One region of the Paenibacillus sp. UNC217MF genome, then DNA from elsewhere that is predicted to be linked to it. Evidence: predicted binding sites of a transcription regulator. Region 1 holds the regulator's gene; each other region holds the start of a gene.
The links. The regulator Rex, encoded in region 1, represses fermentation and respiration genes when NADH is low (regulators of the CRP and FNR family bind a similar motif). The targets are predictions, from matches to a motif close to TTGTGAAATATTTCACAA.
Positions count from the first base shown of each region.

Region 2: pflB (formate C-acetyltransferase) is a predicted target of Rex. The motif match lies at 1,728-1,745, and genes of this name have one in related genera.
Region 3: BP95_RS0108435 (cytochrome ubiquinol oxidase subunit I) is a predicted target of Rex. The motif match lies at 938-955, and genes of this name have one in related genera.
Region 4: adhE (bifunctional acetaldehyde-CoA/alcohol dehydrogenase) is a predicted target of Rex. The motif match lies at 1,280-1,297, and genes of this name have one in related genera.

Region 1 covers NZ_KK366027.1:901,941-904,150, forward strand. The annotation lists gene BP95_RS0120005 (amidohydrolase) at 1-490, opposite strand, end outside; gene BP95_RS0120010 (redox-sensing transcriptional repressor Rex) at 487-1,134, opposite strand; gene dinG (ATP-dependent DNA helicase DinG) at 1,150-2,210, opposite strand, start outside.
Region 2 covers NZ_KK366027.1:1,085,533-1,087,742, forward strand. The annotation lists gene pflB (formate C-acetyltransferase) at 1-1,450, opposite strand, end outside; gene adhE (bifunctional acetaldehyde-CoA/alcohol dehydrogenase) at 1,952-2,210, opposite strand, start outside.
Region 3 covers NZ_JMLT01000010.1:257,108-259,317, reverse strand. The annotation lists gene pdxR (MocR-like pyridoxine biosynthesis transcription factor PdxR) at 1-576, opposite strand, end outside; gene BP95_RS0108435 (cytochrome ubiquinol oxidase subunit I) at 1,022-2,210, shown strand, end outside.
Region 4 covers NZ_KK366027.1:1,088,949-1,091,158, forward strand. The annotation lists gene adhE (bifunctional acetaldehyde-CoA/alcohol dehydrogenase) at 1-1,163, opposite strand, end outside; gene BP95_RS0120975 (Crp/Fnr family transcriptional regulator) at 1,576-2,210, shown strand, end outside.

The DNA.
Region 1 (2,210 bases):
TCTCGCGCTGTACATCCTCTGGGCATAAGCCAATCGCACCGCGCATAAGCGATGCACGGATACCGGATTGCTCACATACCTTCGCTACTTCGTCCATGTAGTCATACATATCTACGAAGGTTGTTGTACCGCCCTTCAGCATTTCGATCACAGACAGAGCTGTTCCCCAATAGACATCATTGGCCGTGAACTTGCCTTCCATTGGCCACATTTTCTCCTGCAGCCATGTCTGAAGCGCCAAGTCATCCCCATACCCACGAAGCAGAGACATTGCAGCATGCCCGTGTGTATTAACAAGGCCTGGAATGAAAAATAGACCTTTGCCATCGATGATTTCAGCATCAGCTGCTGCATATTGCTCAGGCAGCTCCGATCCAATATGAACGATGCGATCATTCTCAACAACCATGAACCCATGGAATGAGGACTGCTTCGCAGTTGGAGACAAATCGGCGAACATGCCATTTTTAATAATGATTCGGTGTGTCATTCGGCGGGTACTTCCTTTCCATTATCAGATAAATAATAGGCCAAACTGAACAAATCCGTTGTAAAATCGGCAGTATGCACACGGATATTCGAAGGAACCCTCAAAATGACAGGCGCAAAGTTCAAGATCGCTTCTACTCCCGCCTCTACAAATTGATCAGCTACATACTGAGCTTCTGTAGCAGGAACCGTGATAATCCCGATACGGATTTGCTTCTCGCGTACCGTCGTAATTAGGTCAGACATCGGCTGAACTTTCAGGTTATTTATCTCGGTATTGATTTTGGATTCCTGTGCATCGAACACTGCAACGATCTTCATATTATCTTTCAAGTATACGGTGTAGTTACAGAGTGCGTGACCTAATTTACCTGCACCGACCAATCCAACATGGATAACTTGATCCAGTTTCAAAATATGTCTGATTTGTTGAATCAAATACGATACATCATACCCAATGCCCTTGCGGCCGAAGTCGCCGAAATACGCTAGATCCTTCCGAATTTGCGCAGGATTCAAGTTCAGCTTCTGTCCCAAATCTTGAGAAGAAACTGTGAGCACTTCTCGCTGCTTCAATTCCAATAGATGGCGTAAATACACGGGTAATCGCCGAACGACAGCTTCTGATATCTTTAGTGCTTTCATTCTAACAAGCCCCTCTCATCGCTCTCCAATGCCTCTTTGATTATGGTCTAGCCACGTATCAATACGTGGTACAAGTTGTTCTGTTGCCATATGCTCCATTTTTGGGCCAGGCAGCGAGTAAAGAAAATGTTTGCCGTAGCTTGTCTCTATTACACGAGTGTCATAAATGATGACAATTCCCTTATCCTGCGTCGTACGCACAAGGCGGCCGAATCCTTGCTTGAAGCGAATTACAGCCTGTGGGACGGAATATTTGCGGAATGGATTCTGATTCATCCGCTTCAGCCGATCGCACTTCGCTTCCACGAGTGGATGATTCGGTGGCTGGAATGGCAGCCGTACAATCGCAAGACATGTCAACGCATCTCCTGGAATATCAACGCCTTCCCAGAAGCTGCTCGTTCCTAGCAGGACTGAATTCGGCTGATCTCGGAATCGGCGTGTCAGCTTGCTTCGGTTGCCGCTGTCAATCCCTTGTCCCAGCACTTGAATGCCATGCAGGCTAAGCGCCTCCTTCAGCGGTTCATACACATCCCGCAGCATGCGGTATGACGTGAATAAGACAAGCATACGTCCTTCTGTTACCTTGGCTACATCAGCCAAGGACTGCATCAGCGTCGAGTTAAACTTGGCATCTGATGCTCCCTTCACACTAGGGAAGTCACGCGGGATGACAACAAGTGCTTGTTCCCGGTAGTTGAACGGCGACGGAAGTATGACCGTATTTAGACGGCCATCCCGCTGCGCATCCTTCAAGCCAAGCTGTTCAGCTACGAATTGGAATGATTTATCAACGGACAATGTAGCCGAAGTTAAGATTACGCTCTTCTTCGGCTCGAAGAAGTATCGCTTCAGCGCTTCGCTTACATCGACAGGGACCGCATACATTTGCATTGATTTATGCTTGTATTGGAGATTGCCTTCCATCCAGTAGACGGTATCCGCATCCTTGCCTTGCATAAATTCACGGAATTCATCGCGAAGCTGCCCTATGTCCTTGAATAAACCTGTCACATCAGCCGTGACGCCCTGCACTTCATCATCATCATAATCCTTCCATTCATTGACGAGCTTCT
Region 2 (2,210 bases), 180 kb from region 1:
TCATCTGCTTGAAGCGTTTCACGACTTCGTCGTAGTCCAATACGTCGCTTGTGATTGGAGGAAGCTCAGGTCCTACTTGCAAGCCAAGCTTCTCGTCTTTACCGCCGTTGATTGCGTACAGCAAGCATTTCGCCAAGTTGGCGCGAGCGCCGAAGAACTGCATTTGCTTACCGATACGCATTGCGGATACGCAACATGCGATACCGTAGTCGTCACCATAGATTGGGCGCATCAGGTCGTCATTTTCATATTGAATGGAGCTTGTTTCAATCGATACTTTCGCACAATACTTCTTGAACGCTTCAGGAAGCTTCGTCGACCAGAGTACAGTTAAGTTAGGCTCTGGAGCAGGTCCCAAGTTGTACAAGGAATGCAAGAAACGGAAGCTGTTCTTCGTTACACGTGTTGTACCGTCAGAAGCCATACCACCGATCGATTCTGTTACCCAAGTTGGGTCACCGCTGAACAGGTCGTTGTAAGCAGGTGTGCGCAAGAATTTAACGATACGCAATTTCATAATGAAATGGTCAACCAATTCTTGAGCTTCTTGCTCTGTCAAAGTACCTTCTTGAATATCGCGTTCCACATACACATCGAGGAACGAGGATACACGACCAAGGGACATTGCTGCACCGTTCTGTTCTTTGATGGCTGCCAAGTAACCGAAGTATACCCATTGGAACGCCTCTTGTGCGTTGACAGCTGGTTTCGAAATGTCCATACCGTGCATTGCAGCCATTTCTTTCAATTCAGCGAGTGCGCGAATTTGTTCTGAAATTTCTTCACGGTCACGGATAGTAACTTCATCCATTGCATCCAGCTCAAGATTATTCAGATCGTTTTTCTTTTGTTTAATCAAGAAGTCTATACCGTACAGCGCTACACGGCGGTAGTCACCGATGATGCGGCCGCGGCCGTAAGCATCTGGCAAGCCTGTGATAATACCAGCTTTACGCGCCATGCGCATGTCGGATGTATAAGCATCGAATACGCCTTGGTTGTGTGTTTTGCGAATGTCTGTGAAAATTTTGATAACATCTTCCGGCATTTCGAAGCCGTATGCTTTACAAGCATCGATCATCATCTTAATACCGCCAAATGGTTGAATCGAGCGGCGGAACGGAGCATCCGTTTGTACACCTACTACTTTTTCTTTTTCTTTATCTAAGTATCCCGGTTTGTGCGATACGATCGTTGAAGGCGTGTTAACATCAACATCCCATACACCACCGCGTTCACGTTCTTCTTTGGAGAGCTGGCTCACGATATCCCACAGATCCTTCGTATTTTGCGTTGGACCTGCCAAGAATGCTTCATCGCCCAAGTAAGGCTTGATGTGTCCGTCCAAGAAGTTCGGGACATCCACGTGTGTTTGCCATTTGCCTGCTTTGAATCCACGCCAAGGATTCATTTCATTTGTTTCTGTCATGTTCTTTTCCATCACCGACATCGTAATCCCTCCATACATGTTTGTTTTTCTGTATGTGTTGTAATCGAATTGAAAGCACACACCCAGCAAGATGTTCTCGTTCCCATTTCACATTGCTTGTGATGATTTTCACGAAAAAGGCTGCAAGGCGGTTATCTTATCTTTCGCATTCGTTCGATAGCTGCCTTTTCGTAATGCCGAGTGAGGCTATGCAGCAAGTTTTTTAGAGGCGAATTCTGAACCTTTTTCGTTCCTCCCTTGCTACGCCTTCATTGTACCTCTTTTCACACTTTCAATTATGTGATATTTATCACAATATAAGCTAGACAAATGATTTTTTTCACATAATATAATTCAAAATGTTGTAATCTCCACTGCTGCCCTGCTTTTTGCAGGTGGTTAGCACTTAATTAGCACTCGTTTACCGCATTATAAGCAATGGTTCAGAAGTTGATTATACAACAAAGACAGCGGGGAAGATCTTCCCCGCTGCCCACTGCCCTGCTATCGTATCATTCTAACTTATTCAAATCGTCCATAGAATGCGTTCCGATATACATCAGCCAACTCTGTTACGAGTGGAAGCTTCGGATTCGCTGTTGTACATTGGTCTTCAAAGGCGCGGTCTGCCAAGTAATCAACATTGGATTCGAAGTCCTTGGCATCGAAGCCAATTGCTTGGAACGATTCTGGAATACCCAGTTCGCGGTTCAATTCCCGAATTGCGTTGATAAGGCTGTTCACGCCCTCTTCCGTGGTGCGGCATGGAAGACCGAGGATG
Region 3 (2,210 bases), on a different contig from region 1:
CGATTGATGAGACCCTGATGTAACGAGAATCGATGATGCTGTCGTTCGAATGCCGCGATATTGATGTAAAGAAGTGGACAGAACCTCCCGCAGCGGCACATAGCCCTGAGGATCGTCATAGCTCATGTCCTCATGCAGCAGATGCTCGCTCAGAAGCATCCTCATCTCTTCATTTGGCGACAAATCGGGTGACAGTTCTCCGCTGGCAAAGTCTATACAGTTGCTGTCCGAATCCAGTGCGGAACGAATCAATTCGGCGTATACCGGATCAGGCTGGACTAGCTTGCAGCTATCTAAATATTGATGCCAATCTGGCGTTTGTTGAGAGTCTGCCCCCCACTTCGACTTGCTTACTCGAGTACCACTACCGACCATGCTTTCGATAATGCCTGCAGCACGCAGCTCTTCATAAGCTTGAACGATTGTGCTTCGATTTACATGTATTTGCTCGGCAAATTTGCGTTCCGATGGAAGGACGCTTCCCGGAGAAAATTCACCGTTATAAATGCTGCGCTCGATATATGCGGCAATCTGCTGATATAGTGGTTGATTGCTGGAACGATCCGGTTGCCACATGGAAATACACCTCTTGCTTTCTTGATCTGTGATTTTTATCACATATAAATAAGTATATCATTGCTCTTCATGATCTCGTACTGACCCTTTTCATCGAAACGTTGTCAACTCTGTGTCAGTCTCTTGAACATGGATGACCCCGCCCTGTTGAAATGGATGGCGACATCCCATCCAGTCTGCTCTAAGATAATGCTGAACGTGAGAACTTCACTTGACTGGCTGCCAGTGCCATATGACAAGAGTATGTACGATGTGTGCAATGATGTGTGCTGCGATGTACGTACAGCCTCGTCAAGCTCATAACCTAACGCTTTTCTTAACGACTGAATCTTAACGAGTGTCACACTAACAGCACCACATAACGTGAAGACATTCACATTATTCGAATCTCACAGACCTTTTTCTTGTTGCACAACAATCACATTTTCATCACAAGGAGGCCTCTATGGATCAGGTCATTCTCGCGCGAATCCAATTCGCATCAACAACTTTATTCCACTACATCTTCGTCCCCATGACGATTGGACTGGCGTTTTTAATCGCCGTATTAGAGACGCTCTATGTCGTCAAGGGCAAGGAGATTTATAAGCAAGCTGCCTTGTTCTGGAGCAAATTATTTCTGATTAACTTCGCAGTTGGCGTCGTCACCGGCATTTTGCAGGAGTTTCAGTTCGGGATGAACTGGTCGAATTATTCCCGCTTCGTCGGTGATGTGTTCGGGCCATCGCTTGCCATCGAAGGTCTGCTCGCCTTCTTTATGGAATCCACCTTCATCGGCTTATGGGTGTTCGGCTGGGAGCGCTTATCGAAGCGCGTTCATCTCGCTTGCATCTGGATCGTCTCGATCGGTACCGTGTTGTCCGCGTTCTGGATCTTGACCGCCAACTCGTTCATGCATGCGCCTGTCGGATATGAATTCAACAATGGACGGGCAGAGATGAGCGACTTCTTCGCACTTATTACGAATCCGCAATTGTGGCTGCAATTTCCGCATACGCTGTTCGCCGCATTCGCAACCGGCGCCTTCTTCATGTCAGGCGTCAGCGCTTGGAAACTGCTGCGTGGACACAATCCGGACATGTTCCGCCGTTCGTTCCGCGTCTCGATTACCGTTGCCTTGATTTCGTCCGTCATCGTTGCCTACATTGGGCATGCACAGGCGCAGCATCTGCTCACTTCTCAGCCGATGAAGATGGCAGCGGCCGAGGCGCTCTGGGATACGAGTGAGGATCCGGCACCGTTCACGTTATTTGCCACAATCGATACGGAAAAGAAAGAGAACTCTTTCAAAATCCAAGTTCCATATATGCTCAGTCTGCTATCGTACAACAAGCTTAGCGGCAGTGTAGAAGGGATGAATCAGATTCAAGCACGCTATGAACAGAAGTACGGGCCCGGCAATTATATTCCATCGGTCAAGATGACGTTCTGGAGCTTCCGCATGATGGTTGCCGCAGGAGGGCTCATGTGCCTTGTCGGCATTTACGGCCTGATATTATCCCGCAAGAAGAAGCTGGAGCAGCGCCCATGGTTCTTGAAGCTGATGGTTGGCATGATCGCCTTTCCGTTCCTCGCCAATTCGGCGGGATGGCTTATGGCCGAGATGGGTCGTCAGCCGTGGGTTGTGTTCGGAG
Region 4 (2,210 bases), 190 kb from region 1:
ATGACCGAAGAGTGACCCATACCGCCAAATGCCACAATTTCAGCCGCGCGGTCAACGCCTTCTTCTGCGGTCTTCACCTTGTAGCAAGCAAGCACGGGGCTCAGCTTCTCTGCAGACAGTGGGAACTTCGGCCCCACACCATCCAGCTCAGCTACAAGTATTTTCGTTGTATCTGGTACTTGAAGTCCGGCCATCTCAGCAATTTTCTTTGCAGATTGGCCCACGATGTTCGGATTCACCGCACAGGTGTCTGTCTTCATTGCCATCGCTTGGAGCTTGCCGGTCTCTTCCTTATTCAAGAAGTAGCAGCCCTGTGTGGTCATCATTTTCTTCGTTTGTGCGTAAATCGGCTCTTCAATGATGACGGCTTGCTCGGATGCGCAGATCATGCCATTATCGAACGTCTTGGACAGAATCAAATCCGTTACCGCTTGATTCAGATCTGCCGTCTTCTCGATGAAGCACGGCACGTTACCTGGGCCAACGCCTAAGGCAGGCTTGCCGCAGCTATAAGCGGAGCGAACCATACCAGCACCGCCTGTCGCCAGGATTAGCGCCACATCAGGGTGGTTCATCAAGCCGTTAGTCGCATCCATCGACGGATACTCAATCCATTGGATACAATGCTCAGGAGCACCATATTTCACTGCTGCCTCATGCAGGATGCGAGCTGCTTCCGCACTGCATTTCTGAGCGGATGGATGGAAGCCGAAAATAATCGGGTTGCGTGTCTTTATCGCGATGAGCGCCTTGAACATGGTTGTTGAAGTTGGGTTCGTTACCGGCGTAATCCCCATGACAATTCCAACCGGTTCCGCAATCTTCATATAAGCACCCTGCGGATTGTCCTCGATGACACCTACCGTTTTGTCATACTTGATATAGTTGTGGATATATTCAGTTGCGAAAATGTTTTTCGTAATTTTATCTTCATACACACCGCGGCCCGTTTCTTCAACAGCCATCTTGGCAAGCATCATATGCTTATCCAAGCCAGCGAGTGCCATTTGCTGTACGATCTTGTCTATCTGCTCTTGGTTCATGTCCATAAATGCTTCCTGCGCCTTATTCGCGCGGTCAATCAGTTGCTGAATGTGCTTCGTAACATCGACTTGCTCCGTTTTTTTCTCTACAGTTGGTTTCGTTTCTTGTTTTGTCGCCATTCTCTCCGCCTCCATTCATGGATACCTTGCAATGAACCTAAGAAAGGGTTTCTCTATACGGTGTGTCTGCTGTTCTGTTACGATCCTTTTCTGAGGTTCGTGTTGGTTACAATTGTTTGTGAATCATTTCACACTTTCATTGTATCCATCTTTCGCGTGTTAGTATGTGATTAATTTCACAACTCTGATTGATTTTGCTTATTTTTTTATTTCTCCCCGATTTTATTTGATTGGCGTGATATTAATCACTCGATTTAACCAAACTGTAAATAATTTTAATCGTAAATAAATTGACAACTGCGTGCGGAACATCCATGATAGTAATACGTATTCATATAGTGAAACTTGTCACATGGAATTCTTTGGGTCAAAATTACTAAAATTTGAAATATGTAAATTGGAGGGGAACAGAGTGACTAACATCACCGACAAATTTGGAGAGCCCTGCAATACCTCTTGTTTCTCAGAACAGAATGTAGAACGATTAATCAATATCGGTAAAGAACGTACCTATCCTGACAGCTCTCATCTCTTCTGGGAAGGAGATCTATCTGATAAGCTGTTCCTCCTGAAGAGCGGACGTGTAAAAATCACAAAGTCTACAGATGAAGGCAAAGAGCTAATTCTGTACATGTATCAAGCTGGGGATTTAGTCGGCCAAGTTGATCCATTCCATAGTACAAAGCACACATTCACAGCGGAAGTCCTTGAAGAAGCTGAGGTATTGCTTATTGAGCAGAAGGATATTGAGATTCTCATATGCCAGCACTGCGACTTCTCGATCGATTTCATGAAGTGGATGGGGATCCATCACCGCCTGACTCAGACCAAGTTCCGCGATCTAATGATGTATGGTAAACCAGGCGCGCTATGCTCCACTCTCATCAGATTGTCCAATACTTACGGTGAAGAATTAGAAGACGGCGGTCTCCTGATCAACAAAAAAATTACACATACCGATCTATCGAATATGATCGGCGCTACTCGTGAGAGCGTCAATCGTATGTTAAGCGATCTTCGCAAACGCGATGTTATTGAATATGAGAA